One region of the Streptomyces sp. Tu6071 genome, then DNA from elsewhere that is predicted to be linked to it. Evidence: riboswitches for the same ligand, from Rfam matches in the RefSeq annotation. Region 1 holds a riboswitch; the other holds the start of a gene.
The links. A riboswitch is a leader RNA that binds a small molecule or an ion and turns the genes downstream of it on or off. The one in region 1 is predicted to bind glycine.
Positions count from the first base shown of each region.

Region 2: another riboswitch for glycine. It lies ahead of gcvP (aminomethyl-transferring glycine dehydrogenase); the one in region 1 lies ahead of gcvT (glycine cleavage system aminomethyltransferase GcvT).

Region 1 covers NZ_CM001165.1:2,140,719-2,155,303, forward strand. The annotation lists gene STTU_RS08605 (thioesterase family protein) at 1-665, opposite strand, end outside; gene STTU_RS08610 (trimeric intracellular cation channel family protein) at 743-1,405, opposite strand; gene STTU_RS08615 (ABC transporter ATP-binding protein) at 1,435-2,796, opposite strand; gene STTU_RS08620 (ABC transporter ATP-binding protein) at 2,793-3,977, opposite strand; gene STTU_RS08625 (ABC transporter permease) at 3,974-4,972, opposite strand; gene STTU_RS08630 (ABC transporter substrate-binding protein) at 5,095-6,882, opposite strand; gene STTU_RS08635 (ABC transporter permease) at 6,945-7,943, opposite strand; gene STTU_RS08640 (enhanced serine sensitivity protein SseB C-terminal domain-containing protein) at 8,843-9,688, opposite strand; gene STTU_RS08645 (enhanced serine sensitivity protein SseB) at 9,871-10,641, opposite strand; gene STTU_RS08650 (AAA family ATPase) at 10,869-11,804, opposite strand; glycine riboswitch at 12,056-12,159, shown strand; gene gcvT (glycine cleavage system aminomethyltransferase GcvT) at 12,304-13,443, shown strand; gene gcvH (glycine cleavage system protein GcvH) at 13,581-13,964, shown strand; gene glyA (serine hydroxymethyltransferase) at 14,012-14,585, shown strand, end outside.
Region 2 covers NZ_CM001165.1:6,824,696-6,839,280, forward strand. The annotation lists gene STTU_RS28975 (mannose-1-phosphate guanyltransferase) at 1-828, shown strand, start outside; gene STTU_RS28980 (DUF881 domain-containing protein) at 1,041-1,994, shown strand; gene STTU_RS28985 (small basic family protein) at 1,991-2,323, shown strand; gene STTU_RS28990 (DUF881 domain-containing protein) at 2,331-3,224, shown strand; gene STTU_RS28995 (FHA domain-containing protein) at 3,414-4,238, shown strand; gene STTU_RS29000 (MerR family transcriptional regulator) at 4,257-5,012, shown strand; gene STTU_RS29005 (bifunctional nuclease family protein) at 5,150-5,623, shown strand; gene STTU_RS29010 (MerR family transcriptional regulator) at 5,816-6,430, shown strand; gene STTU_RS29015 (DNA polymerase IV) at 6,585-7,970, shown strand; gene STTU_RS29020 (PRC-barrel domain-containing protein) at 8,018-8,389, opposite strand; glycine riboswitch at 8,533-8,631, shown strand; gene gcvP (aminomethyl-transferring glycine dehydrogenase) at 8,821-11,706, shown strand; gene STTU_RS29030 (DUF5999 family protein) at 11,819-12,022, opposite strand; gene STTU_RS29035 (hypothetical protein) at 12,278-12,874, opposite strand; gene STTU_RS29040 (hypothetical protein) at 13,408-14,585, shown strand, end outside.

The sequences.
Region 1 (14,585 bases):
AGGCCGAGGTCGAACGCGGTGGGCGGCAGCGCGTCCACGGCGAGCAGGAGCGAGAGCGGGTCCGGGTCGCGGCCGTCGGCGAGGCCGAACCAGGCGCGCGTCTCGCCCTTGCCCGAGGGCTGTCCGACCGCCCAGCCGATCGTGGCGGGGTCGAGCTTGAGCAGCAGCCGCTCGGTGATGGCGTTCGAGCCGGGGACGACCTTGCCGTCCGGGGCGTCCGAGGCTCCGAGGCACTGCTCGACGGGCGGCAGCACGGGCGGCTTCGCGCTGGTGCGCACCTCCGGGTCGAGGGCGTCGAGGTCCCCGTACGAGGCGAGGACGCGCAGCCGCTCGACGGGGGCGCCCTGCGCGTCGTACTGCACGAGCGTGGCCTGTCCGGTGGAGAGGGTGCGCCCGGCGCGGATCGTCTCGGTGCGGATCTCGGCGGGGCCGGGGCGCGAGGCGGTGAGGTAGTGCGCCGTGATCGAGAAGGGGTCGCCGTGCGGGAGTTCTTCACCGAGCGCGCGAGCGACGAGAGCCAGGAGGTAACCGCCGTTGACGGCGTCGAAGATGGTCCAGCCCTCGGAGAGGGTGGCGTCGAAGACGCCGGGACCGCGTCGGCTCACGGCCGTGTCGCGGTCGAACTCGCTGTTCCCGATGCTCGCCGGGGCGATTGCCTGTGCCATGGTCAGAGCCTACGCCAGGGGGCTACTGAGCGGTAGCTTTCTGTGGTACGGGGGAGGGTGGCGCCGCTCACGCGCGCTCACTCCTCGACCTCCACGGCGGCGCTGCGCCGGTTCCAGGCGCGGGGCGCGCGCCAGTCGTAGCGCAGCGCCAGCATGCGGACGACGAAGGCCGTGAGGATCGCGCCCGCCGTGGAGACGGCGTTGAGCACGTCGAAACGGATGCACAGCGCCGTGATCGCCGCCCCCGCCATCGCCGGTACGGCGTAGAGCGAGCGGTCCCAGCGCAGCAGCGAGGGCACGTCGTTGGCGAGGATGTCGCGCATGAGGCCGCCGCCGACCGCCGTCGCGAGGCCGAGCACGGCGGAGGAGACGTAGCCGAGCCCGTAGCTGTACGCCTTGATCGTGCCCGTCGCGCAGAAGAGACCGAGCCCGGCCGCGTCGAAGAGCGCGATGCCCCAGTTGATCCGCTCCACGTGCGGGTGGAGGAAGAAGACCAGGAGCGAGGCGAGGAGCGGCATCCCGAAGTAGCCGAGGTCCTGGAAGGCGGCGGGCGGGACCGCGCCGATCACGAGATCGCGCAGCACCCCGCCGCCGATCGCGGTCACCTCCGCGAGGACGACGATGCCGAAGACGTCGAAGTTCTTGCGGACCGCGAGCAGCGCCCCCGAGATGGCGAAGACGAAGATGCCGACGAGGTCGAGGACGTGCTGCACGCCCGGCGAGAAGAGTTCATGGACCACCCGGGACATTGTGCCGGGTGGTCCACGGCTCACTTCCCTTCCGGACCGGCCTCGTCACGAGCCGCCTCGTCACGAGCGGCGGCGTCGGGGGCGGTGTCGGGGGCGGTGTCGGGTGCGGGCGCGCTGTCGGCCTTGTCCACCGGCTCCGGCGCGGTGGCGGCGGCCTCCGGCTTCGCCTCCGTGGTGGTCCTCGTCCGCGCCTCCGGAGCGGCCTCCGGCTCCGCCACCGGAGCGGCCTCCGCCTTCGTCTCGCTCAGCGTCACCGTTCCGCCCGGCTCGACCAGCGGCGCGTCGCCGGGGAGCTGGTCGGGGCCGTGCTCGGGGTGGTGGCAGGCGACCTTCTGGCCCGTACCGAGCTGGATGAGCGGGGGCTCGATGGTCGCGCAGGAGGCGGTGGCCTTCCAGCAGCGGGTGTGGAAGCGGCAGCCGGAGGGCGGGGCGATCGGCGAGGGCACGTCGCCGTGCAGGAGCCGCCGGTTGCCGTGCCCCTTGCGGCGCGGGTCGGGGACGGGGACCGCGGACAGGAGCGCCGAGGTGTACGGGTGGCCGGGGGTCGCGTAGAGCGTCTTGCGGTCGGCCAGCTCCACGATCTTGCCGAGGTACATGACCGCGATCCGGTCCGAGACGTGCCGGATGACGGAGAGGTCGTGGGCGATTATCACGTACGTGAGGCCCAGCTCGTCCTGGAGGTCGTCGAGGAGGTTGACGACCTGTGCCTGGATCGAGACGTCGAGCGCGGAGACCGGCTCGTCCGCGACGACGAGCTTCGGCTTGAGCGCGAGCGCGCGGGCGATGCCGATGCGCTGACGCTGGCCGCCGGAGAACTCGTGCGGGTAGCGGTTGTAGTGCTCGGGGTTGAGCCCGACGCGTTCGAGGAGGGCCTGCACCTCGGCCTTGACCCCGCCCTCGGGCTTAACGCCCTGGAGCCGGAACGGGGCGCCGACGATCGTGCCGATCGTGTGCCGCGGATTGAGCGAGGAGTACGGGTCCTGGAAGATCATCTGCACGTCGCGGCGCATCTTGCGCATGGCGCCGGTCGACAGGTGCGTGATGTCCCTGCCCTCGAACTCGACGCTGCCGCCCGTGGGTTCGAGCAGCCGCGTGATGAGCCGGCCCATCGTGGACTTGCCGCAGCCGGACTCGCCGACGACGCCGAGCGTCTCGCCCGCGCGCACCTCGAAGGAGAGGCCGTCGACGGCCTGGACGGCGCCGACCTGCCGCTTGAAGAGGCCCTTGCGGATGGGGAAGTGCTTCTGGAGGCCCTCGACGCGCAGCAGGGTGTCCCCGTGGGCGACCGGGGTCTCCGGAGCGGCCGGGGTCTCCTGGGCTGCGGGTGCGCTGGGTGCGGTGCTCTGCGCGGGGATCGCCGCGTCCTTGGGGTCGTCGCTCACAGCTTCGGCGCAATCTCTTCGGTCCAGATCCGCTCGCGCTGCTCCTTGCTGAGGTGGCAGGCGGCCCAGTGGGCGTCGCCGACCTGGGCCAGCTCGGGCCGTACGGTGCGGGTCAGGTTGTCCTTGGGGAGGTCCGCGTACGGGCAGCGCGGGTTGAAGGCGCAGCCGTCGGGGATGTTGATGAGCGAGGGCGGGGAGCCCTTCACGGGGATGAGCCGCTCGGTCTCCTCGCGGTCGATGCGCGGCATCGAGCCGAGCAGGCCCCACGTGTAGGGGTGGCGGGGCGCGTAGAAGACCTCGTCCACGGGACCGCGCTCGACGCAGCGCCCGCCGTACATGACCAGGATGTCGTCGGAGAGTTCGGCGACGACGCCGAGGTCGTGCGTGATGATGATGACGGCGGAGCCGAACTCCTTCTGGAGGTCGCGGATAAGGTCGAGGATCTGTGCCTGGACCGTCACGTCGAGCGCGGTGGTCGGCTCGTCGGCGATGAGGAGTTCGGGGTTGTTGACGAGCGCCATGGCGATCATGACGCGCTGGCGCATGCCGCCGGAGAACTCGTGCGCGTAGGAGTCGACGCGCTTGTCGGGCTGCGGGATGCCGACGCGGTCGAGCATCTCGACGGCCCGCTTGCGCGCGGTCTTCTTGTCCACGTCGTGGTGGATGCGGTACGCCTCGACGATCTGCTTGCCGACCGTGTAGTACGGGTGCAGCGAGGACAGCGGGTCCTGGAAGATCATCGCCATGTCGCGGCCGCGCAGCGCCCGGACCCGGTCGGGGTCCGCGGTGAGCAGTTCCTCGCCGTCGAGCCAGATCTCGCCGGAGATACGGGGCTTGCGCTTGCCGTACTGGCCGGTGGTGTGCAGGCCCATGATGCCGAGCGAGGTGACGGACTTGCCGGAGCCGGACTCGCCGACGATGCCGAGCGTCTTGCCCTTCTCCAGCGTGAAGCTGAGACCGTCGACGGACTTGACGAGGCCGTCGTCGGTGGGGAACTGGACGCGCAGGTCCCGGACTTCGAGGAAGGCGCGGGGTGCGGTGCCGCTCCGCGCGGCGGTGACCTCGCCGGTGCCGGCCTTGGCGGTGTTCGCCTTCGTCGCGTCGGGATTGGTGACGTCGGTTGTCGTGCTGCCGGTCTTCGCGGGCTCGTTGTCCGTGGTGCCGGCGGGCTGGGTCGTCATGCGAGCCTCACTCGGGGGTCGATCGCGGCGTACAGGAGATCCACCAGGAGGTTGGCGAGGATGACGGCGAGCGAGGTGATGAGGACGACGCCGGTGATGACCGGGAGGTCGCGCTCGTTGATCGCCTTGAGCACGGCCTGGCCGAGCCCGGGGAGGCTGTAGGTGGTCTCGGTGAGGATCGCGCCACCGATCATGGCGCCGAGGTCCATGCCGAGCATGGTGAGGATCGGGGTCATCGTGGAGCGCATCGCGTGCTTGCCGATGACCTTGGTCTCCGTGAGGCCCTTCGCGCGGGCGGTGCGGATGTAGTCCTCGCCGAGCACGTCGAGCATCGTGGCCCGGGTGATGCGGGCGTACATCGCCGCATAGAGGAAGGCGAGGGTGACCCAGGGCAGGATCAGCCCGCTGGCCCAGCCCGTGACGCTCTCCTCGATGGGCACGTACTTGGGATCGAACCAGCCGAGGCCGAAGTGGAAGATCGCGGCGGCGAGCATGCCGGTGAAGTAGATGGGCAGCGAGACGCCGGAGAGGGCGACGAGCATCGCGCCGCGGTCCCAGACCGAGCCGCGCTTGAGCGCGGAGAGGACACCGGCGGCGACGCCGAAGACGACCCACAGCACGGCCGCGCCGACGGCGAGGGAGACCGTGACGGGGAGCCGGTCGGTGAGCTGCGGCCAGATGGCCTGCTCGCTGCGGAAGGAGTAGCCGAAGCACGGGGCCGCGCAGTGCGTCACCTCGCCGCCACCGGAGTAGGTGCGGCCGGCGACGATGCCTTTGAAGAAGTCCCAGATCTGGACGAAGATCGGCTGGTCGAGTTGCAGCTTCTCCCGGACGGCGTCGAGCGCCGCCTGGTCGGACTGCTTGCCCACGTACATCGTCGCGGGGTCGACTCCGGTCCACTTCGGTATGAGGAAGAAGATGCCGAAGACCACCAACATGATGACCACCAGCATCACGACGACGGCGAACAGCCGCCTGATGAGGTATGCGAGCACTGCTTCCGGCCCGGCCGCGGTCCGCGGGCCACCGGGAGGTCGTCCCGGTGGCCCGCGATCACGCCGTCGTGGCCTTCACCTGCCTTTCGTGCAGTACGGCGGGTGTGCCGACGGTCGTGGTGTTACTTGACGCCCAGGTTGACGAAGTCGTACATGCCCGAGTAGCCGTTCGTGCTGTAGACGTTGGTCAGCCGCGAGGAGCGGAAGTTGATGAACTTCTCGAAGACGAACGGGAGGTAGTAGCCGCCCTCCATCACCTTGTGGTTGATGTCGGTGGCGAGCTGCTCCTTCTTCGTCTTGTCCAGCTCGTTGTTGAACTTGTCGAAGTCGCCGTTGATCGCCTTGTCGTCGATCAGGGCGTAGTTGTTGTTGCCGTTGTCCAGCGTGAAGCGCGAGTCCCACAGCGGCTGGCCGTAGCCCTGGACCGACGGGAAGTCGGGGCCCCAACCCATGATGATGATGCCGTAGTTCTTCGACTTGACGACCTTCGGGTTACCGATGATCCCCGCGGTCTGCGCGCCGTCGTACTGGTCGATGTCGGCCTGGATGCCGATCTTCTTCAGCGAGGCCTGGAGCGAGGTGGCGGTGGCGACCTCGACCGGCTTGTTGTTGCGCACCGCGATGGTGGTCTTGAAGCCGCTCGGCTTGCCGCAGGCCTTCAGCTCTTCCTTGGCCTTGGCGGTGTTCGGCGCGCCGTCGTTGGCGGCCATGCCGTACGGGTCGTACTTCTGGCCCTCGGAGCCGGGCACCGACGGCGGCAGCATGTTGGTACCGATGTCGCCACCGGCCTGCGGGCCGCCACGCGCCGTCTGGAGCGACTTGTGGTCGGCGCCGTAGAGGACCGCCTTGCGGCAGTGGATGTTGTCGAAGGGCTTCACGCTCTGCGGGAAGACCGCGTAGCGGATGTAGCCCGAGACGGGGTTGTCGATGTTGCCCTTGTGCTCCCTGAGGGCCTTGGTGCGGCCCTGCGGGGAGAGACCCGTCTGGTTCAGGTCGAGGTCGAACTCACCGTTGAGCAGACGGTTGTCCATGTCGTCCGCGTTGGTGAAGAACGTGATCGTGATCTTGTCCGGGAGCGCCTTGCGGACCGGGTCCGAAGCCTGCTTCCACTCGGTGTTGCGCACGAGGGTCAGCGACTTGGCGGGCTTGTACGACTGGAACTTGTACGGGCCCGAGGAGAAGGGGTGCAGACCGTACTTGGACTTGGTGTCCTTGTCCTTGCGCACCGGCGAGGACGACGTCATCGCGAGCATTTCCTCGAAGTCGGAGTTCCGCTTCGGGAGCTTGAAGACGATGGTCTGGTCGTCCGGCGTCTGGATGACCTTCAGGCCCTCCTTGGACGTGTCCTTGTACGGGCCCTTGTACTTGCCGTCCGGGTCGAGGACGTTCTTGATGTAGACGGGGCCGCCGGAGAGGACGTCCTGCGCCCACTGGCGCTCGATGCCGTACTTGACGTCCTGCGAGGTGATCGGCTTGCCGTCCTCCCACGTGACACCCTCGCGCAGGTGGTACGTGTAGGTCTTGCCGTCCGAGGAGATCTCGGCCTTGTCCTTGGCGAGGTCGGGGACCACTCCGGCACCCTTGGCGCCGGGCTCGGCCGCGTTCGTCACGAGCTGACGGCTGTAGTAGCGCATGAAGTTCCACGCCATGCCGTAGTAACCACGCGTGGTGTCCCAGGAGTCGGCGTCCTGCACGGACGCGAACTTGAGGGTGCCGCCCTTCTTGGTGGACGCGTTGGCGACCTTGTTGTTGGCCGCGTCGAAGCCGGCCGCCTTGGCACCGCCGTTGCCACCGCTGCCGTTGCCGTCGTCGGAGTCGCCTCCGCCGCAGGCGGCGACGGACAGCAGTGCCGCGATCGCCGCGGTCGCCGCGAGGGCCTGCTTGCGCCGCCCGGTCGAGTGGGTCTTCACGATCTGGGTTCCTCCGTGTCGTTGACGTCCCGCGGTCGCGGGAGCCGTCGTGGATTGGGCGATTAGCGGGAGCCCCGGGGGTCCAGCGCGTCCCGCACGCCGTCGCCGAGGAGATTGAAGGAGAGGACGGTCACGAAGATCGCCACACCCGGCACGACCATGTACATCGGGTCGGTCTCGTAGTAGCTGAGCGCGCTGGAGAGCATCTGCCCCCAGGAGGACGACGGCGGCTTCACGCCGACCCCGAGGAAGCTCAGCGCGGCCTCGTTGAGGATGTTCGTGGGGATCATCATCGTCGTGTAGACGATGATCGGCGCCACGAGATTGGGCATCAGTTCCTTGAAGATGATGTGGCTCTTGCCCGCTCCGAGGCTCGTCGCGGCCTCGACGTACTCGCGCTCGCGCAGGCTCAGCGTCTGGGCGCGCACGACGCGACCGACGTTGGGCCAGCCGAAGAAGCCGATGACGAGGATCATCACGAAGACGCGGACGCTCGTACCGGACATCCCCAGCATCTCGTTGGGCATGACCGAGACCAGCGCGATGATGAAGAGGAGCTGCGGGAACGAGAGCAGCGCGTCCATCACGCGGCTGATGAGCGCGTCGACCCAGCCGCCGAAGTAGCCGGCGAGGACACCGAGGACGGTGCCGAGGGCGACGGCGACGAGGGCGGAGAGGAAGCCGACGAGGAGCGAGATCCGCGCGCCGTAGAGGATGCGCGCGAAGATGTCCCGGCCGTTGACCGGTTCGACCCCGAGCCAGTGGTCACCGCTCGCCCCGCCGAGGGAGCCCTTGGGGGTCGAGAACAGCGGGTCGATGAGGTTCTCGTGGTACGAGTCGGGGTCCTGGCCGTACAGGTGCGCGATGAGCGGCGCGAAGACGGCCACGAGGACCAGTACGGCGACGATCACCCCGCCGCCCAGGGCGAGTTTGTCGCGCTTGAGGCGCTCCCAGGCGATTCTGCCGAGAGAGCGTCCCTGCACTTTCTCCTTGGGCATGCCGGCCTTGAGATCGGCGGCCGAGGGTGCCATCTCCGCCGGCTCATGCAGTGGTGCCGTCATCGTGCCAGCGACCCCTCTCAACCGGCGGTGGCCGGCCCACACTTGCCGCCCGAAGCGGCCTGTCGAACAGTCGTACGCGGGAACGGTCCGTCCCTGAGCACGGAAGTCTTCATCCCGCCCGCACACGGCGGCCAGACCCTCCGGCCAAAGGTTGCGCAACCGTGATCCGTATTCGGTTTCACCGTTATCCGCAAAGCGGTCAACGCAACCCGAACAGCGGGGAGTTACTTCGTTCGATGATGGCAAAGCGCGCCGATGCACCACCTGCGTCAATGTCGGACATCACCACGAAATAGCCTCAGCACCCCCTTCAACTCGTCCACATGGTGGACGAGTTGGGAGCGATGATGATCAAGTCACCTGGCGAAAGGCGTCACATGGGGGTACAGGGGGGCATGGGGGCGCAGGAGGGGGCAGGAGCATGCAGGAGGGGTGCGACGGGGGCAGAGGCGGGCATTAGCACCTCGGGGGCGACTTCGAGGACAGGCTGTGGACAAACGGCCGTCACGCGAAATCGCCTCACTCGGAGGGGTGAGGCGATTTTCAGGAAGTGCGGAGTTGTCCACAGATTTCGGTGGCGGGGGCGGGGCGGGGTGGGGGGTGCGGGAGGATGGTATTGGGGTCGCCCCCCGGGAGGAGGGGGCTGTCCACGCAGCCGTGGGGAGGGAACTCTCGACCGGGCGCGTACGAGGCGGGGCGTCGGGGCCGTCCACGCACCCCCGGGAGGGAGGATCCGTTCTACCCACCCCCGGGTGGGGGTCCGTCCACGCACCGCCGGGAGGGGGCTGTCCACGCATCCTCAGCTCTGCGGCCCCGCACCCGGTGCAGGCGCCTGCACCGGACCACGACCAAACCGCCTCCGCGCGGGCAGCCCTGCCCCCTCAGCCCTGCGACCCCGCCTACGGCTGCGGGTACCCGTACCCCTGGCCAGGAGCCTGGCCGGGGCCCTGCCCGGGGATCTGTCCCGCCGCCTGGCCCGGCGCGTGGGCCTCCCGCGTGTAGAACGGGCGGGTCCGTTCGCGGAGCCACTGGGCGAGCGGGTCGTGCGGGTCCATGAGCGAGACCGCCATGACCGTGAGGTCCTCGGGGAGGGCGGTCGAGGAGAGGCGGAGCATCGTGTGCGCGGCCTCGACGGACTGCGGGCCCTCCTCGTAGAGGTCGAGGCCGATGGTGAGGCACGGCAGGCCCGCGGTCGGCTGGACCCAGGCGCGGTGCAGGCCGCGGACGACCGCGGTGCGGTGCGCCTGCTGGGCGAGGAGTGCGTAGAACTGCGGGAGTTCGATGGTCGGTTCGGCGAGCCGCAGCGGGCCGGCCGGCTGCGTCGCGGGGCCGAGCGCGACGCGGCGCAGGTCGGCCCAGGGGATGCCGACGCCGCCGCCGGGCGCGTGCGGGTTGAGCCACAGGCCGCGGCGGGACGGGTAGAGGGCGGCGGCCACCGCCTCGCCCCGTTCCAGGACCTGCGCGCGGCTCCAGCCGCTCACCGCGAGTTCGCCGGGCGAGGTGACGCAGGGCGCGTAGGAGTGCCCGGCCACGTCCATGGAGCTGTACCGCGCCTCGGGCGAGCCCGGGGTGCCGGAGAAGAGCAGCATGTGGACGCTGCTCGTGGCGAGGGCGTGCAACAGCGCCTCGTAGGAGTCGAAGCGGCCGGGTACGACCTGCCGCAACGCCTCTTCGAGGTACTCCCCCGTCCCCGGCCGCGTGCGGCCCGGGATCTCGCCCCCGGCCGCCGTGCCCGACGCACTCACCTGTGACCGCCCCTTCGTCGTGAATCGACCGCCCCACCGTACTGGCCCCGGTCCCGGAGCGCAGGGCCGCGCCGCGCGCGACCTCGTGCCGAAGCGCCGCGCGACGTCGTCCCCGACCCGCGCGCGACCTCCCATGAAACCAGTTCGGCGCGCGGACCGGTCCTCGCGCGCTCCCCGGCGGCTCAGTACCCCGCGGCCGTGTGGAAGGGGCGCACCCGGCCCCGCAGCCAGTCGGCGACCGGGTCCTGGGCCACGTCGAGGAGGATCAGGTTGACCGGCCAGGCGACGGGGGCCCGGCCGAGCGCGCGCCCGAGCGCGTCGAGCACCGCCTCGCCGCCCGCCGGGTCGCTCAGTTCCACGCCCACGAAGAGGGAGGGCGGCTGGTCCTCGACCTCCGCGAGGCAGCGGCGGGCGGTGCGGACGAGCCCGGTGACGGCGAACTCCTCGGCGGCGGCGCTCAGGAAGTCCACCGGGTCCACCTGCCAGTCCGGTTCGCGCAGCCGCACCCGGCCGCCGCCGCCCGGCCCGTCGAGCACCGTGCGCCCCGCGCGGCACAGTTCGGCGACGGCGGGCGGCGGCAGGGGCACGGTGACGGTGCCCTCGGGGTTGAGGAGGATGCCGAGCTGCGCGGGCAGTCCGCGCGCGAAGTCGATCGCGGCGACCTCGGCGAAAGGCGTGTACGTGCCCATGACGCCGAGCAGTTGCGACTGGGAGCTGAAGACCGGCACGTACGCCTGTCCGTCCAGCTCGACCGCCGGGAGGTCGAGCGCCATGCTCTCGGGGCCGCCGCCCTTGGGCAGCGGCACCCATATCGTGGCGCGCCCGAGCGTCTCGACGATGCGCCCGCCCGCGCCCGGCACGCCGAGCGAGGCGACGAGCACCTGCTCCAGCTCGTTGCCCGGCCATCCGCCGTACGGCGCGGTCTCGGCCGTCGTCTGCGCCGGAACGTTCATCCGCTTCCCACCCTGAGCCCGCGGGCGCCTGACCCGCTGTCGTTCACCGGGCCGCCGCTGTGCGCGGGGCCGCTGCCGTTCGCTGCTTGCGGGCGCACTGTAGCGCGCGGCGCCGACAGGCGGCCCGGCCCTGGCACGGCCCCGACCGGCCTCGGACTGGCCCCCGACCGGCCTCGGACCGGTCCCCGACCGGCCCCGGACCGGGGTCGGCTGGGCCCCGGACCCGCTCAGCCGTCCGCCGCGCCGCGCGGCGCGGGGAGCGCGGGGCCCTTCGTCGTGTGCGGTGTCGCCCGGGGTCGCGGCGGGGGTACGAAGTCGAGTGCCGCCAGTTCCGCCGCGGCCTCGCGGTCGAGGAGGACGAGGTGGGCGCAGCCGCGGGGGAGCAGCCCGCGCGCGGCCCGTGCGCGCAGCCTGCCCGCGGCCCTGCGGTGGCGGGCGAAGGCGTACCGGCTCACCTCGCGTCCGCGGGCGCGCTGACCGGCGCGGGCGAGCGGCGGGGAGACGTCGAGGAAGAGCAGGTGGAAGCGGGTGCCGCGGCGGCGGGCGGCGAGGGCGAGCAGGGCCCGGACGAAGGGCAGCGTCCCGCAGTCGTGCACGAGGAGGCTCTCGCGCGTGGTGAGGGCGGCGCGCAGCAGGACGCGGTAGTGGTCGAGGCGGACGAGCGGCCGGTAGAGGGCGTAGGGCAGGGCGGGCAGCCGGGCCGCCCAGCGCTCGCGGGTGTCCTGCGAGTCGATGGTGCGGGCGGCGGCGAGGCGGGCCAGGAGCGTCGACTTGCCGCTGCCGGGGAGCCCGGAGACGGCCACGAGGTCGCCCTCGGCGAACCGTAGCCGCCGGGGGGCGTACGGGGCGCCTTCGCGCAGGTCCAGGACGCGGGGCGCGGCCCGGTGCGCGGGCGCGTCCCCGGCGTACGGTGCCGCGCCCCTCGCACCGCCGGACTCCCTCGCACCACTACGCGCGCCCACCTCGGCCCGCTCCGCCGCACCACTGCCCACTCCCCCGCCACCGCCCGCGCCCGCACGGCCGCGCTCCCCCGCACTCGCCCCCGCGCCCACCTCGGCCCGCTCCCCCGTACCCGCCCCGCCCCGCGCTCCCGTACCCGCCCCCGCCCCAGCCCGTCCCCCCGTACCCGTGTCGCCACGCTCCGTGCCGGTCTGCTGCCGCATCGCGATTCCTCCCCCGTGCTCGCGGTCCGCCCGCCGCACGCCCCCTCAGAGTAAAGAGAAGGTAATGCGGACTACCGGGACAGTGCCCAGCCCGGGGGTGCGGGAATCCCGGCGTGACGCACCTCGCCACCGGGGGGCGGGATGCCCCTTCTGTCGCCCGGAGAGGCGTGCGATGATGGCGGCGATCGACCGCTTCACCCCAGCGCGACGGCTCCAGGGCCGGACGGCTGGACAACCTCATAACGGCCGCTTGAATCCGCGCGGGAGAGTCCCGGGAGCCGCACAGCCGCTCCGGGGCGCCGAAGGAGCAAGTCCCTCCCTTGAATCTCTCAGGCCCCGATACCGCGCGGGCGAGGCACATCTGAAAAGCGGGCCGGGCGACCGGTCCCACCCACGGTGCAAGTCCGCCCGCCGCGCGCGGGTCATGGCGAACCTCTCAGGTCCCGATGACAGATGGGGAGGAACCACCTCGCCCGTCTCGTTTCTGGGAGCCGACCGCATGAGCGACACGCCAGACACCGCCCCCCTCCGCAGGACCGCGCTCGACGCCGCGCACCGCGCGCTCGGCGCGACGATGACCGACTTCGCCGGCTGGGACATGCCGCTGCGCTACGGCAGCGAGCGCGAGGAGCACACAGCGGTGCGCGAGCGCGCCGGGCTCTTCGACCTCTCCCACATGGGCGAGATCACCGTCGCGGGGCCGCAGGCCGTAGACCTCCTCGACTTCGCGCTCGTCGGCAACATCGGCTCCGTGAACGAGGGCCGCGCCCGCTACACGATGATCTGCCGCGAGGACGGCGGCATCCTCGACGACCTCATCGTCTACCGCACCGGTGCCGACACCTACCTCGTCGTCGCCAACGCCTCCAACGCGCAGACCGTCCTCGACGCGCTGCGGGAGCGCGCGGCCGGTTTCGACGCCGAGGTGCGCGACGACCGGGACGCGTACGCGCTCCTCGCCGTGCAGGGTCCGGCGGCGGCCCGCATCCTCGCGAAGATCACCGACGCGGACCTCGACGGGCTCAAGTACTACGCGGGCCTGCCCGGCTCCGCGGGTGGCGTCGCGGTCATGATCGCGCGCACCGGCTACACGGGCGAGGACGGTTTCGAGCTGTTCTGCGCCCCTGCCGACGCGCCGAAGCTGTGGGGCGCGCTCTTCGCGGCGGGGACCGGGTCCGGCATGGTGCCGTGCGGGCTGGCCTGCCGCGACACGCTGCGGCTCGAAGCCGGGATGCCGCTGTACGGGCACGAGCTGAGCACCGCGCTCACGCCGTTCGACGCGGGCCTCGGGCGCGTCGTGAAGTTCGAGAAGACGTCGAACGAGGGCCGTTTCGTCGGCCGCGAGGCACTGGAGGCCGCCGCCGAGAAGGCCGCGAGCACCCCGCCGCGCAAGCTCGTCGGGCTGATCGCCGCGGGGCGTCGGGTCCCGCGCGCCGGGTACGCGGTCGTGGCGGACGGGCAGGTCGTCGGCGAGGTCACCTCGGGTGCCCCGTCCCCGACGCTCGGCAAGCCCCTCGCGATGGCCTACGTGGACGCCGCGCACGCCGCGCCGGGCACGGAGGGCGTCGGCGTCGACATCCGGGGCAAGCAGGAGCCGTACGAGGTCGTGGCGCTGCCCTTCTACAAGCGGCAGAAGTAGCGTCCGCGAGTCGCCGGGCGCGCCGCGCGGGCGCTGTCCGTACGGGAGCGCGCGCTCCGCGTACGGCGCGGTCCCGTACCCGTGCCTCCCGCATCCCCTTTCCCCACCACTCCCCCGCGTACAGGAGAATTCAGGCCATGAGCAACCCCACGAACCTGCGGTACAGCAAAGAGCACGAGTGGCTGTCGGCCGCCGCGGACGGCGTCTCGACGGTCGGCATCACGGCGTACGCCGCCGGTCAGCTCGGTGACGTCGTCTACGCGCAGCTCCCCGAGGTCGGCGACAGCGTCGAGGCGGGCGAGACCTGCGGCGAGCTGGAGTCGACGAAGTCGGTGAGCGACCTGTACTCGCCCGTCAACGGTGAGGTCACCGAGGTCAACTCGGACGTCGTCGAGGACCCCTCGCTCGTCAACTCTGCCCCCTTCGAGGGCGGCTGGCTCTTCAAGGTGCGCGTGAGCGAGGAGCCCGGCGACCTGCTGAGCGCCGAGGAGTACGCGGCCTTCGCCGGCTCCGACGCCTGACGGCGCACGGACGACGTTCGAGACGACGCACGATAGGGACTGAACTCTTGTCTTCGCTCCTCAACACCCCGCTCCACGAGCTCGACCCCGAGGTGGCCTCGGCGGTCGACGCCGAGCTGCACCGCCAGCAGTCCACGCTGGAGATGATCGCCTCCGAGAACTTCGCGCCCGTCGCCGTCATGGAGGCGCAGGGCTCGGTGCTCACCAACAAGTACGCCGAGGGCTACCCGGGCCGTCGTTACTACGGCGGCTGCGAGCACGTCGACGTGGTCGAGCAGCTCGCGATCGACCGGGTCAAGGCGCTCTTCGGCGCCGAGCACGCCAACGTGCAGCCGCACTCGGGCGCGCAGGCGAACGCCGCCGCGATGTTCGCGCTGCTCAAGCCGGGCGACACGATCATGGGCCTGAACCTGGCCCACGGCGGTCACCTGACCCACGGCATGAAGATCAACTTCTCCGGCAAGCTTTACAACGTCGTCGCGTACCACGTCGACGAGGAGACCGGCCGGGTCGACATGGACCAGGTCGAGAAGCTGGCGCGCGAGGCGCGGCCGAAGCTCATCGTGGCCGGCTGGTCGGCGTACCCGCGTCAGCTCGACTTCGCCGCGTTCCGCCGGATCG
Region 2 (14,585 bases), 4.7 Mb from region 1:
GCGTCCAACGGGAGCGCCGGGCTCGTACTGCCGAGCCTGCTCGGCAAGCTCGGCGTCGACTCGCTCACCATCAACCCCGGGCTCGACGAGTCCAGGCCCACCGAGACCGCCGACACGCGGCGCGCGGGCCTGGTCCGGCTCGGTGAGATCGTGGCCTCCGCCGGAGCCGCCTTCGGGGTGCGCTTCGACCCGGTGGGGGAGCGGCTCTCGCTCGTCGACGAGAAGGGGCGCATCGTCGAGGACGACCGCGCGCTGCTCGTGATGCTCGACCTCGTCGCCGCCGAGCGGCGCAGCGGGCGCGTCGCGCTGCCGGTGACGACGACCCGGATCGCCGAGCAGGTCGCCGCCTACCACGGCACCCAGGTCGAGTGGACGATGACCTCGCCCGACGACCTCACCCGGGTGGGCCGCGAGGACGGCACGATCTTCGGCGGGGACGGCCGGGGCGGCTTCATCATCCCCGAGTTCAGCAGCGTCTTCGACGGCACCGCCGCCTTCGTACGGCTCATCGGGCTCGTCGCCCGCACCCAGCTCACCCTGAGCCAGATCGACGCGCGCATCCCCCGGGCCCACGTCATCAAGCGCGACCTCGCCACTCCCTGGGCGGTCAAGGGGCTCGTCATGCGGACCGTCGTCGAGGCCGCGGCGGGGCGGTCCGTCGACGTGACCGACGGGGTACGCGTCGTCGAGTCCGACGGACGCTGGGTCATGGTCCTCCCCGACCCCGCCGAGGCGGTCACCCACCTGTGGGCCGAGGGCCCCGACGACGAGTCGGCGCAGGCGCTGCTCGACGAGTGGGCGAGCGTCGTGGACAGCGCGGGCAACTGACGGAGCCGCACCCGGCGGAGGCCGCACCACCCGGACGCGAGGCGTCCCGGGCGTCGTGCGGCCTCCGCCGTCGTTCCGGCACGCACTGACACCTCGTGAACAGCCCGGTGGGGCGGGCCGGGACTCACTCTTGCGGGTGAAAGAGGACACCCGGGCGCATCGCCGGTGGGGCCATTCGGAGGAACGGCCCCCGACATGCGACGATGTGCGGCATGTCGCAGCAGCCCCCCACCCGAGGCGGCGCCCCCTCCCGGCGCCCGGACGCCTCCATGTCGCTGCTGACGAACGTCATGGACCACAGCCTCGACGACGGGTACGCCGAGGCCGCCGCCCGCAAACGCGCGGCAGGAGGAGCTGCGGGACTCCCGCGCACCCTGCGCGGGCGGCTGCTCCTCGGTCTCGGTCTCGTTCTCGCCGCCCTCGTCGTCACGGTCGGCGCCTCGCAGGCGCGGGAGAGCGCCCCGGTGCTCGCCAAGGAGCGCGAGGAACTCATCGACCGCATCAACGACGAGAGCGACGCGGCCGACCGCCTGGAGAAACACGTCGAGTCCCTGCGCGACGAGGTCGGTCGCCGCCAGGACGCGGCGCTCAAGGACAACGGCACGGACCGGGTGCGGCTGCTCGGCCTGCTCTCCGGGGCGAGCGCGGCACAGGGCCCCGGGGTGCGGCTCGTCGTGGACGACGCGGCCTCCGCGCAGAGCAGCACCGGCGACGGCCCCCGGCAGACCACCGACTTCTCCGACATCGGGCGCGTACGGGACCGCGATCTGCAACGCGTCGTCAACGGCCTGTGGGAGTCCGGCGCCGAGGCCGTCGCGGTCAACGGGCAGCGCCTCACGGCGCTCTCGGCGATCCGCGCGGCCGGGGAGGCCGTGCTCGTCGACAACAAGCCGCTCGCGCCGCCGTACACGGTCCTCGCCCTCGGGGACGGACCGCGGCTGAAGGACCGGTTCGGGCGGAGCGTGGACGGTCAGTACCTGAACCGCCTCCACAAGGACTACGACATCCGGGTGAAGCTCTCCGCCGAGGACTCCCTGCGAGTTCCCGCGGCTCCGGCGGTACGGGTGCGGTCCGCCCGGCCGGACGCGCCGGCCGGTAAGCAGCCCGGGGCACAGCCGAAGACGCAGTCGTACACAGCGAATCCAGCAGAGAAGGGCACATCGTGATCGCCGTACTGGGCCTCGTCGTGGGGGTGGTGGTGGGCCTCTTCGTCCGCCCCGAGGTGCCCGCCGTCGTCGAGCCTTATCTGCCCATCGCCGTCGTCGCGGCGCTCGACGCCGTCTTCGGCGGCCTGCGCGCGATGCTCGACGGCATATTCGACGACAAGGTCTTCGTCGTCTCCTTCCTCTCCAACGTCGTCGTCGCCGCGCTCATCGTCTTCCTCGGCGACAAACTCGGCGTCGGCGCCCAGCTCTCCACGGGAGTCGTCGTCGTCCTCGGCATCCGCATCTTCTCCAACGCGGCAGCGATCCGCCGACACGTGTTCAGGGCGTGAGCGCACCATGAGCGAAACGCCCGACGAGCACCCCGGCGAACTGCCGCAGGAGCGGTCCCGCGAACTGCCCGAGGAGCGGCCGCGGCCCCAGGCCGACGGCGGTGACGAGCGGCGCACGGGAGGACAGCACGCCCAGGCGCGCCCGGAGCCGTCGCGCACCCCCGCGGGGGACGGTAAGGCCCTGACGGGCCGTCAGCGGCTCGTCAAGGGTCTGTGGCCGCCGCGCGTCACCCGCGCGCAGCTCATCGTCGCGCTGCTGCTCTTCGTCCTCGGCCTCGGTCTCGCCATCCAGGTGCGCTCCCACAACGACAGCAGCGCGCTGCGCGGGGCACGTCAGGAAGATCTTGTTCGTATCCTCGATGAACTGGATGACCGTACTCAGCGTCTGGAAGACGAGAAGCAGAGTCTGGAGGGCCAGCGCACGGAGCTGGAGAACAGCTCGGACCAGGCGGAGGAGGCGCGGAAGCAGACCGTGGAGAAGGAACGCCAGCTCGGCATCCTGGCCGGCACGGTGGCCGCGCAGGGCCCCGGGATCACGGTGACGGTCGACGACCCGAAGCACCGGGTCAAGGCCGACATGCTCCTCGACACCATCCAGGAGCTGCGCGCGGCGGGTGCCGAAGCCATCCAGATCGGTGACGTCCGGGTCGTCGCGAGCACGTATCTGACCGACGAGGGCCAGAGCGTGCGGATCGACGGGCACAAGGTCGAAGCGCCGTTCCGGTTCAAGGTCATCGGCAAGTCGCAGGACCTGACGCCCGCGCTCAGCATCCCGGGCGGGGTCGTGCAGACTCTGGAGAAGGAGCAGGCCACCGTCGTGGTGCAGGAGGAGAAGAAGATCGTCGTGGACGCCTTGCGGCCCGCGAAGACGCCCGATTACGCTCAGTCGTCCTCGCGGTGAAGCGGTGCGCATGACGATTACCGTGCGAGGGCAGGAGGAAGCGGGGGGTCGACGCGTCGTCAGACCGGCGCGTAGGGAAAACTGTCCGGTGGTCGTGGGCCTCGTGGAGATGTCCCGGACAGTCAGTGAGAGCAATGAGGGTTCGTCCTGCCCCACGGGCGGGTCTGTTTCGGTCAAGGGGAATCGCCCGTGAGTTTTTTTTCGAAGTTGTTCGGCAGGAGCAAGCGCGAGGACGGTGCCGCCGCGCGGCACCGCGCCCGTCCCGGCGAGGAGGGGGAGCGCCCGCTGTTCCGTGACGAAGTCGCTGGTCCGGCTGGTGGTACGCAGGGTGGACAGGGCGCGTCGGCTGTTGACCCGGCCACCGCGGGCCGCATAGGTTTCGGGGAACCGTCAACCTCAAGTACGGGTGGAGGGTTCGCCCGCGACTCGTATGCGCCGAACGCTTCCGCGGGACAGCAGGGTCAGGAGGACTCGTCCATGGGCTTTCTGGTGTGTGGCAGGTGCGGTCATCAGAACCCACAGACGGGCCGCTTCTGCTCCAACTGCGGGGCCCCGCTGCGCCCCGGCGCGGTGCCCGAGCGTGCCTCGGAGACCACGTCGACCATCTCCATCTCGGGTCTTGAGGCGTACGACCCCGAGGCCACCGGACAGACGGCGCTGCCCGCGCTCTCGCCGGAGGCCCAGGCGGCCGTGGACGCCCTGCCGCTCGGCTCGGCGCTCCTGATCGTGCGGCGCGGCCCCAACTCGGGCAGCCGCTTCCTGCTCGACGGGGAGCTGACCACGGCGGGCCGTCACCCGCAGAGCGACATCTTCCTCGACGACGTGACCGTCTCCCGGCGGCACGTGGAGTTCCGGCGCGAGGCCGACGGCACCTTCACCGTCGCGGACGTCGGCAGTCTCAACGGCACCTACGTCAACCGTGAGCGCATCGACTCGGTCGTGCTCGCCAACGGCGACGAGGTGCAGATCGGCAAGTACCGGCTGGTCTTCTACGCGAGCCAGCAGGCACTCTGACCCGCGAGAGCAGGGGCCATGGTGGACAGAGCGAGGGGCGGTGCCGGTCTTGACGGCACCGCCGCCGAGCGGACTCGCCCGACGGGCACCGCTGCCGGGCGGACCCGTCCGGTGAGTATCGGGGCGGTGCTCAACATCCTCCGCGAGGAGTTCCCCGAGGTCACCATCTCCAAGATCCGCTTCCTGGAGGCCGAGGGGCTCATCGAGCCCCAGCGCACCCCCTCCGGGTACCGGAAATTCACCCCGCGCGACGTGGAGCGCCTCGGCCACGTCCTGCGGATGCAGCGCGACCACTACCTGCCGCTCAAGGCGATCCGCGAGTACCTGGACGCCGTCGAACGCGGTGAGCGCCCGACGGCACCGCTCGTCGGGCGGCAGAGCGGACCCCCACCGCGTGACGAGGTGACCGTGAGCCGCCTCGGCCGCGCCGAACTGCTCGCCGCGGCCGGTGTGGACGAGGCGGAGCTGACCGACTGGGAGTCGTACGGCCTCGTCGCCCCGCTCCCCGACGGGCACTACGACGCCCGCCTCGTGCGGATCGCCCGGCTCGTCTCGGAGCTGGGGCGGCACGGCATCGAGCCCCGGCATCTGCGGGCGACCAAGGCCGCCGCCGACCGCGAGGCGGGCCTCGTCGAACAGGTGGTCGCCCCCCTCGTCCGCCACCGCAACCCGCAGACGCGGGCGCAGGCGGAGGAACGCACCCGCGAGCTGGCCGACCTGGCGACGGGGCTGCACAGCGCGCTGGTCGAGCTGGCTCTCGACCTGCGGTCCTGAGCGAGGCCGGGCCGGCGGGGCGCGGACCCGGTCCGTTCGCGGGTTTCCCCGTGTGATGTGCGCCTTTCGGCCCTGTGCGTCCCTGCTCGTACGCCCCCGACTACCCAAACCGGCCGGGGACGACCTAGGGTTGGTGTGTGAATGAGCTCGACGTCGTAGGTGTCCGGGTCGAAATGCCCTCCAACCAGCCGATCGTGCTCCTGCGAGAAGTGGGAGGCGACCGGTACCTTCCCATCTGGATCGGTGCCGGCGAGGCGACGGCCATCGCCTTCGCCCAGCAGGGGATGACCCCTGCCAGGCCGCTGACGCACGACCTCTTCAAGAACGTGCTCGAAGCCGTCGGTCAAGAGCTGACCGAGGTCCGTATCACCGGCCTCAAGGACGGCATCTTCCACGCGGAACTCGTCTTCGCCAGTGGTATCGAGGTCAGCGCTCGTCCCTCCGACGCCATAGCGCTCGCGCTGCGCACCGGCTCGCCGATCTACGGTGCGGAGGAACTGCTCGACAGCGCGGGGATCGCGATCCCCGACGAGCAGGAGGACGAGGTGGAGAAGTTCCGCGAGTTCCTCGACCAGATCTCTCCCGAGGACTTCGGGACCAACAGCCAGTGAGGCCCGCTCCGGGCCCCCGATCCCCCGCCGGGGACCGGGGGACGAGCGGGCATTCGGCTAGCCTTACCCCGGCGAACCGCGCGGCAAACCACTCTCCAGGGGAATATCACCCGGCGTGCCCAGCGTGGCGATCGTTGACGCACCCCGGGTGACTGCCTACCGTCATGTGCCAGGTCGAGGACGGAGGTCGGCGTGAGAAGCAGCGGCGACAGCAGGGTGGGGGGCGTCCCCGGGCGACGCCCGAACGGCGAGGCTCCCCTGCCGCTGCGCGGGGGTGGACCGGGGCCGCAGGCGGTCGTTCCCGCGCCCGCGGTGGGATACCGGGGGCCGACGGCGTGCGTGGCGGCCGGTATCACGTACCGCCAGCTCGACTACTGGGCGCGCACCGGGCTCGTGGAGCCGAGCGTGCGCGCCGCGCAGGGCTCGGGGACCCAGCGCCTCTACAGCTTCCACGACGTCGTTGTCCTCAAGATCGTGCGGCGCTTTCTCGACACCGGGGTCGCGCTCCAGAACATCCGCGGCACCGTGCGGCACCTGCGCCACCGCGATCCGAAGGACCTGGAGGGGATGACCCTCATGAGCGACGGGGCGACGGTCTACGAGTGCACGTCGTCCGAGGAGGTCGTGGAGCTGCTCCAGGGCGGCCAGGGCATCTTCGGTATCGCCGTGGGGGTCGTGCAGCGCGATGTCGAGGCGGCGCTCGCGCAGCTGCACGGTGAGCGGGTCGACGAGGGCGAGACGGTGATCCGGGGCGGCGAGGCCGCCGGGGACGAACTCGCGGCGCGGCGGCGCAACCGGGCGGTGTGAGGACCGGGACCTCGCAGGACCTCGCGGAGCGGAGGCGGGCGGCCGGGTGGCCGCCCGCCTCTCCCATGTCTGTCTCCGCCCCTTGTTCCCGCCTTCCTCGTGTCCCCGGCCTTCCGTACCGGGCGTTGTCAGTGGGGTGCGCGAGCATGGGGGTGTGAGACGTGCCCCGACCGTGCTGCATCTCGACATGGATGCCTTCTTCGCCGCTGCCGAGCAGGCGGCGAAGCCGAGCCTGCGCGGGAAGGCGGTCGTCGTCGGGGGGCTCGGTCCGCGCGGCGTCGTCTCCACCGCGTCGTACGAGGCGCGCTCCTTCGGGGTGCACTCGGCGATGCCCACGGCGCAGGCGCGCCGCCTCGCGCCGAACGCCGCCTACCTCTTCCCCCGCTTCACGCTCTACCGGAGCGTGAGCGAGCAGGTAATGGAGCTGCTCGGGGCGCTCTCGCCGCTCGTGGAGCCGCTGAGCCTCGACGAGGCGTTCGTCGACCTGGAGGCCGGTGGCGTGGCCTTCGACGCGGGGACGGCGCGCGCGGTGGGGGAGCGGCTGCGGGCCGACATCAGGGCGCGGACGGGGCTGACGGGCTCCGTGGGGCTCGCCGCGTCGAAGATGCTCGCGAAGATCGGCTCCGAGCGGGCCAAGCCGGACGGGCTCGTGCTGATCGAGCCGGGCACCGAGCGCGAGCTGCTCGCGCCGCTCTCCGTGCGGGTGCTGCCCGGGATCGGCCCCGCCACCGGGGACCACCTGCGCAGGGCCGGGATCAGCACGATCGGGGAGATCGCGGAGGCGGGCGAGGACGAACTCGTACGGCTGCTCGGGAAGGCGCACGGCGCGGGGGTGTACGCGATGTCGCTCGCGCACGACGAGCGGCCCGTCGTCGCCGAGCGGGAGGGGAAATCGGTCTCGGTCGAGGACACGTACGACCTGGACATCCACGACCGGGTACGGGTACGGGCCGAGGTCGCCGCGCTCGCCGACCGCTGCGTGGGGCGGCTGCGGGCGAGCGGGCGCTCGGGGCGGACCGTGGTGCTCAAGGTCCGCCGGTACGACTTCTCGACGCTCACACGCTCCGAGACGCTGCGCGCGCCGACCGACGACCCGGCCGTCGTGCGCGAGGCGGCGGCGCGGCTCCTGGAACTCGTGGACACGACGGGCGGGGTGCGGCTGCTCGGGGTCGGTGTCTCCGGGCTCGCCGACTTCACGCAGGAGGTGCTGTTCGCGCGGACGACGGCGGGGGAGGAACCCCTCGCCCTGGCCCCCGAACCGCTCCGGGTGACCTCGCCCGTGCCCGTGCCGTCAGTGCCGCCCGCGCCGCGGTGGCGGCCGGGCCAGGACGTCGTGCACACGGAGCACGGGCCCGGCTGGGTGCAGGGCAGCGGGCTCGGGCGGGTCACCGTGCGCTTCGAGACGCCGTACGACGAGCGCCCGGGGCGCGTACGGACCTTCGCCGTCGACGACCCGGAGCTGAGCGCGGGGGAACCGCTTCCGCTGGTGCGGGGCACGGGCACGGGCGAGGTGCGGCCGGGGGCGGCGGGGGTGCCGTAGACGCTGGTGCCGGAAGGTGGCCGGGAATCGACAGGGGAGCGGGGCCCTCAGGCGTCCTCGCGGCCCGCGATGCTCCCGAACTCGACGTCCTCGTGCGGTTCCGGGGGGTTCGCGTCGAGGCCGTAGTGGCGGTAGAGCTGGAGTTCCTGCTGCGGCGAGAGGTGGCGGCCCACGCCGAAGTCGGGCGCGTCCTTGATGAGGGCGCGTGCGAAGGGGACGCGCAGGACGCCCGAGACGAGCCGGCTCGGCTCCAGGGGGACGAAGGCGTCCCTGCTGAAGAGGCCGGTGCGTATCGCCGCCCACTCGGGGATTCCGGTGGCGTCGTCGAGGTACACCTCGTCCACGGTGCCGATCCGGGCACCCTCGTGGTCCACCGCCTTGCGACCGATCAGGGCGTGCGGGTCGATATCGGTCTCCACGGCACCTCCTGGTGTCGGCGCCCGCGCTGCGGGGCCGTAGGGCTCGTACCCCTACGTAAAGGCACTTCCGCTCCGGCGGCCACTCGGCGCCCCGCCGCCCCTGACCCGCCCGGCGCGCCGCTGGTACGCTGGCCATTGGCTGCTGACCCTGTGCGGGAGAGTGCCCCGGAGCTCGACACCGGGGACGCCGAAGGAGCAAATCCTCCCCGGAATCTCTCAGGCCCCTGTACCGCGCGGGTGAGGTCACTCTGGAAAGCAGGACGCGTCCGGCGGGTACGCGGGGCGTCGGTCCTCACCGACGGTGCAAGCCTGCGCGGGCGCGTGCGTCCGTGAAGGTGAAGCTCTCAGGTCCGGATGACAGAGGGGGAGGCCGTCCGGGTACCCGCAGGTGGTATCCGGTGCAGGTCGCGCCGACCAGGAGGCCCCCGCAGATGACCGTCCACCGCACCCCGCTGACCCGGCTGGAAGAGGGCACTCCCTTCGCCCAGCGCCACATCGGGCCCGACGCCGAGGCGCGGGCGAAGATGCTCGCCCAGGTCGGCTTCGGCTCGCTCGACGAACTCACCGCCGCCGCCGTGCCCGAGGTGATCCGCTCCGCCGAGGCGCTCCAGCTCCCCGCCGCGCGCACCGAGGCCGAGGTCCTCGCCGAACTGCGCGCCCTCGCCCGGCGCAACGAGGTCGTGGACTCCATGATCGGCCTCGGCTACTACGGCACCTTCACGCCGCCGGTCATCCTGCGCAACGTCATGGAGAACCCTGCCTGGTACACCGCGTACACGCCGTACCAGCCGGAGATCTCGCAGGGCCGCCTGGAGGCGCTGCTCAACTTCCAGACGATGGTCGCCGACCTCACCGGGCTGCCCACCTCGGGCGCCTCGCTGCTCGACGAGGGCACCGCCGCGGCCGAGGCGATGGCCCTCTCGCGGCGCGTCGGCAAGGTCAAGAAGGGCGTCTACCTCGTCGACGCCGACACCTTCCCGCAGACCGTCGCCGTGCTGCGCACCCGCGCCGAGCCGACGGGCGTCGAGGTCGTCGTCGCCGACCTGTCCCAGGGCCTGCCCGCCGAGTACGCCGAGGGCGGCGTCACAGGCGTCCTCCTCCAGTACCCGGGCGCCTCCGGGGCCGTACGGGACCTGCGCCCCGTCATCGAGCAGGCGCACGCGGTCAACGCCGTGGTCACCGTCGCCGCCGACCTGCTCGCGCTCACCCTGCTGACCCCGCCCGGCGAACTGGGCGCGGACATCGCCGTCGGCACGACGCAGCGTTTCGGTGTCCCGATGGGCTTCGGCGGCCCGCACGCGGGCTACATGGCCGTCCGCGAGGCGCACGCGCGCAGCCTGCCCGGACGCCTCGTCGGCGTCTCCGTGGACGCGGACGGCGACAAGGCGTACCGCCTCGCCCTCCAGACCCGCGAGCAGCACATCCGCCGCGAGAAGGCGACGAGCAACATCTGCACCGCGCAGGTCCTCCTCGCGGTCATGGCCGGGATGTACGCGGTCTACCACGGCCCGGACGGACTGCGCGCGATCGCCGAGCGCACCCACCGTTACGCGAGCCTGCTCGCCGCCGGGCTGCGCGCCGGGGGCGTCGCCGTCGCCCACGGCGAGTACTTCGACACCCTCACCGTGACCGTCCCCGGCCGCGCCGACGCGATCCTCGCCGCCGCTCGCGAGCAGGGCGTCAACCTCTACCGCGTGGACGCGGACACGCTCTCGCTCGCCTGCGACGAGACCACCGACCGCGCCCGCCTCGCCGCCGTCTGGGCCGCCTTCGGCGTCAGCGCCGACATCGAGGCGCTCGACGCCTCGGCGGAGGACGCGCTCCCCGGGGCGCTGCGCCGTACGAGCACGTACCTGAGCCACCCGGTCTTCCACGCGCACCGCTCCGAGACGGCGATGCTGCGCTACCTGCGCTCGCTCTCCGACAAGGACTACGCCCTGGACCGGGGCATGATCCCGCTCGGCTCCTGCACGATGAAGCTCAACGCGACGACCGAGATGGAGCCCGTCACCTGGCCCGAGTTCGGTTCCCTGCACCCCTTCGTGCCCGTCTCGCAGGCGCAGGGGTACCTGGAGCTGATCCGTGAGCTGGAGGAGCGGCTCGCCGAGGTCACCGGGTACGACAGGGTCTCGCTCCAGCCGAACGCCGGTTCCCAGGGCGAGCTGGCCGGGCTGCTCGCGGTGCGCGGCTACCACCGCGCGAACGGCGACACGGCCCGTACCGTCTGCCTCATCCCCTCCTCGGCGCACGGCACCAACGCCGCGTCCGCCGTCATGGCCGGGATGAAGGTCGTCGTCGTCAAGACCGCCGAGGACGGCGAGGTGGATCTCGACGACCTCCACGCCAAGATCGACAAGCACCGCGACGAACTCGCCGTGCTCATGATCACGTACCCCTCGACGCACGGCGTCTTCGAGGAGCACGTCGCCGACGTCTGCGCGGCCGTGCACGAGGCCGGTGGCCAGGTCTACATCGACGGCGCCAACCTCAACGCCCTCGTCGGCCTCGCGCGGCCCGGCCACTTCGGCGGCGACGTCTCGCACCTCAACCTGCACAAGACCTTCTGCATCCCGCACGGCGGCGGCGGCCCCGGCGTCGGCCCGATCGGCGTCCGCGAGCACCTCGCCCCGTACCTCCCCAACCACCCGCTCCAGCCGGCGGCGGGGCCCGAGACCGGGGTCGGCCCGGTCTCGGCCGCGCCGTGGGGCTCCGCGGGCATCCTCCCGATCTCCTGGGCGTACGTGCGGCTCATGGGCGGCGAGGGGCTCAAGGAGGCCACGCAGGTCGCCGTGCTCTCGGCGAACTACATCGCCAAGCGCCTGGAGCCGCACTTCCCCGTGCTCTACACCGGCCCCGCCGGGCTCGTCGCGCACGAGTGCATCGTGGACCTGCGCGAGCTGACGAAGACCACGGGCGTCAGCGTCGACGACATCGCCAAGCGCCTCATCGACTACGGCTTCCACGCCCCGACGATGTCCTTCCCGGTCGCCGGGACGCTCATGATCGAGCCGACCGAGAGCGAGAACCTCGCCGAGCTGGACCGTTTCTGCGAGGCGATGATCGCCATTCGCGCCGAGATCGAGAAGGTCGCGGCCGGTACGTGGCCCGCCGAGGACAACCCGCTGCGCAACGCCCCGCACACCGCGCGGGCGCTCGCGGGGGAGTGGGAGCACGCCTACGAGCGCGCCGAGGCCGTCTTCCCGGGCCACGTCGACCCGACGACGAAGTACTGGCCGCCGGTGCGCCGGATCGACCAGGCGTTCGGCGACCGGAACCTCGTGTGCTCCTGCCCGCCGCTGGACGCCTACGAGGACTGAGCCGGTCCGCCCCCCGAGGGCGCTCGACTCCCCCCATGGGAAACGCGGGGCCGGTACGGAGATCGTCTCTCCGTACCGGCCCCGCGCCGTGCGTCCGGTCCGTCCGGGCGGCTCAGGCCGCCGTCGTCACCGTGTCCGCCGCCGGGCGGTGCGGGGCGATGACGCTGCCGTCCGGGAGGATTTCGCCGGTGTCCTCGAAGAGCAGGACCCCGTTGCACAGCAGACTCCAGCCCTGCTCCGGGTGGTGGGCCACCGGCAGGGCGGCGTCCCGGTCGGCGGAGAGGGCGGTGGGGCAGGGTGGCTGGTGCTGGCACATGGTTCCGGTCTCTCGCTGGCTCGTGGGGCTCGGCCGGCTCGTGAGGCCGGTGGGTTCCTCGATGGTCATGACCGCATCCCCCGTATCGGTTGCTGGTCGCAAGTCTTCCCCCGGGAGGCCGCTGCCGCAGGGATTTCGCGAGAGCGGGCCTCCTCGGACAAGGACGCTTCACCCGTGCGGGCGGTTCGCTGAACGGCCTTGCCCGTTCGGGTGGTTCGCCGTAGTCCGCGAGGACTACGGCGAACCGGGCCGTCCTCAGGCGAGGCTGTCGAGCAGTCCGGCGGGGGACGCCGGAGGGGCCAGCCTCCGTTCCAGCACGGGCAGGAACTGCGCGGCGCGCAGCGGCAGGTACGCGGTGAAGCCGGGCGGGGCCGGGGCGAGCGGCACCAGGAGGTCCTGCTCGCCGAGCGCGCTCTCCGCGGACATGTCGGCGACATCGGTGTGCAGCCACAGCATGAGCATGTAGAGGGCGGGGACGGAGAGCAGCCGCGCCTGGTACGGGGTGCTCAGGGCGTCCGCCTCGTGCATGGCCCGGTCGGCGGCGTTGACGTAAGGGCCCTCGAAGAAGTGCGAGAAGGTCCACCCGTCCGCCGTCAGCCGCGCCTCACCGACCGCGAGCGGGCGATCGCCGTTGCGAACGGTGAAGCGCCAGGAGTTCAGGCGGGTGCGCCCCGCCGAGCGGGGGGCGGTGGGGTCCAGGACGTGCACCGGAAGGCCCGGCTCGGCGATGAGCGGGCCGCGTGCGGTGCGCAGCGCGGGGGTGGGGGCCTCGTGGACGGCGGTCGGCGATGCCAGGGCGGTGCGGACGCTGCGCAGGCCGGCCGCGGGGGCAGGCGGAAGGTGCAGGGGCATGGGCGGGAGCCTCTCTCGTGCGACAGGCTGGTGGAGCGGGCGGTACGACGGCGCTGTCCGCTCGCGTGCCACGGAGGATGCTCTCGACTCCCGGCGCGCAAGCGCCAACTCTCCACCTCGTGCGCAGAGTTTATACGATGCGTGTTCGCCCGGGGTTTCCGCTAGCTGTCGCGCTTATTGCGGGCAAGTCACTATCAGGTCTTTTCCGTGAAGGTTTCACCTTTGATTTCCCGGGTACTGCGCCAGTGACCTCGGCATGTGCCCTCGGCGTGGTCGTCCGGTAGTCGTCGGCGATATTCACCAGGGCCGCCGGGAGATCCGCCGGAAGATCCTGCGGACGGAAAAGATCCGTGAATCCCGGCGCGCGCCTCGCTTTGCCCGGCCATGCCCTTGGAATGTGCCGTACGGGGGTGGCGGACAGCCTATCCGCAATGAGCCGTCCGCGGGGCGTTACGGATCAGCGGGCCGGGGCATCATCCACCGTGGACCTCGTGGCCGGAGCACCCGGCCGCCCATCCTGGAGGGGACGTTCGATGGGGGAGAAGGTCGTGGCGGGCATATTCGACCTGTCCGACCGCCGACGCTACCGGGCGAAGTTGCGGCAGTGTCTGGACGGTCTGGAGCGACTTCTGCGGGAAGGGCGCTTCGACCGCCCCAAGAACCTCATGGGCCTGGAGATCGAACTCAATCTCGCGGGTCCCGACGGTCTCCCCCGAATGGTCAACGGGGAAGTGCTCGAACGCATCGCGAGCCGGGATTTCCAGACCGAGCTGGGAATGTTCAACCTTGAGGTCAATATCGCCCCGCACCGCCTCGGCGGCCGGGTCCTCGACCAGCTCGCCGAAGAACTCCGCACGGGTCTCGCCTACGCGCACCGGCAGGCCGCGCAGCGGGACGCGGGCGTATTGATGATCGGTATTCTCCCGACGCTCGGACAGGAACACCTGGTGGAGGCGAATTTCTCCGCCGTCGACCGGTACACCCTGCTCAACGAGCAGATCGTCGCCGCGCGGGGCGAGGACTTCAGCCTCGACATCGAGGGCCCCGAGCACCTCTCCTGCACCACCGGTTCGATCATGCCGGAGGCCGCCTGCACCTCCGTGCAGTTGCACCTGCAAGTGACGCCGGAGCGGTTCGCGGGGGTGTGGAACGCGGCCCAGGCGGTGACGGCGGTGCAGATCGCCGTCGGGGCCAACGCGCCCTTCGTCTTCGGACGCGAGCTGTGGAGCGAGTCGCGCGTGCCGCTCTTCGAGCAGGCCACCGACACCCGCCCGCCCGAACTCGTCGCGCAGGGCGTGCGACCGCGTACCTGGTTCGGGGAGCGGTGGATCGAGGGGCCGCTCGAACTCTTCGAGGAGAACCTGCGCTACTTCCCGGCGTTGCTCCCGATCTTCGACGACGAGGACCCGCAGAAGGTCATCGACGGGGGAGGGGTGCCCGGCCTCGGCGAGCTGTGTCTCCACAACGGCACGGTCTACCGCTGGAACCGGCCCGTCTACGGTGTCGCCGAGGGTACGCCGCACCTGCGCGTCGAGAACCGCGTCCTGCCGGCCGGGCCCACGGTCACCGACGTCGTCGCCAACGCCGCCTTCTACTACGGACTCGTCCGCACGCTCGCCGTGCAGAGCCGGCCGGTGTGGACGCGCTTGCCCTTCGCCGAGGCGGAGCGCAACTTCGAGGAGGCGTGCCGGCACGGGATCGACGCGCGGCT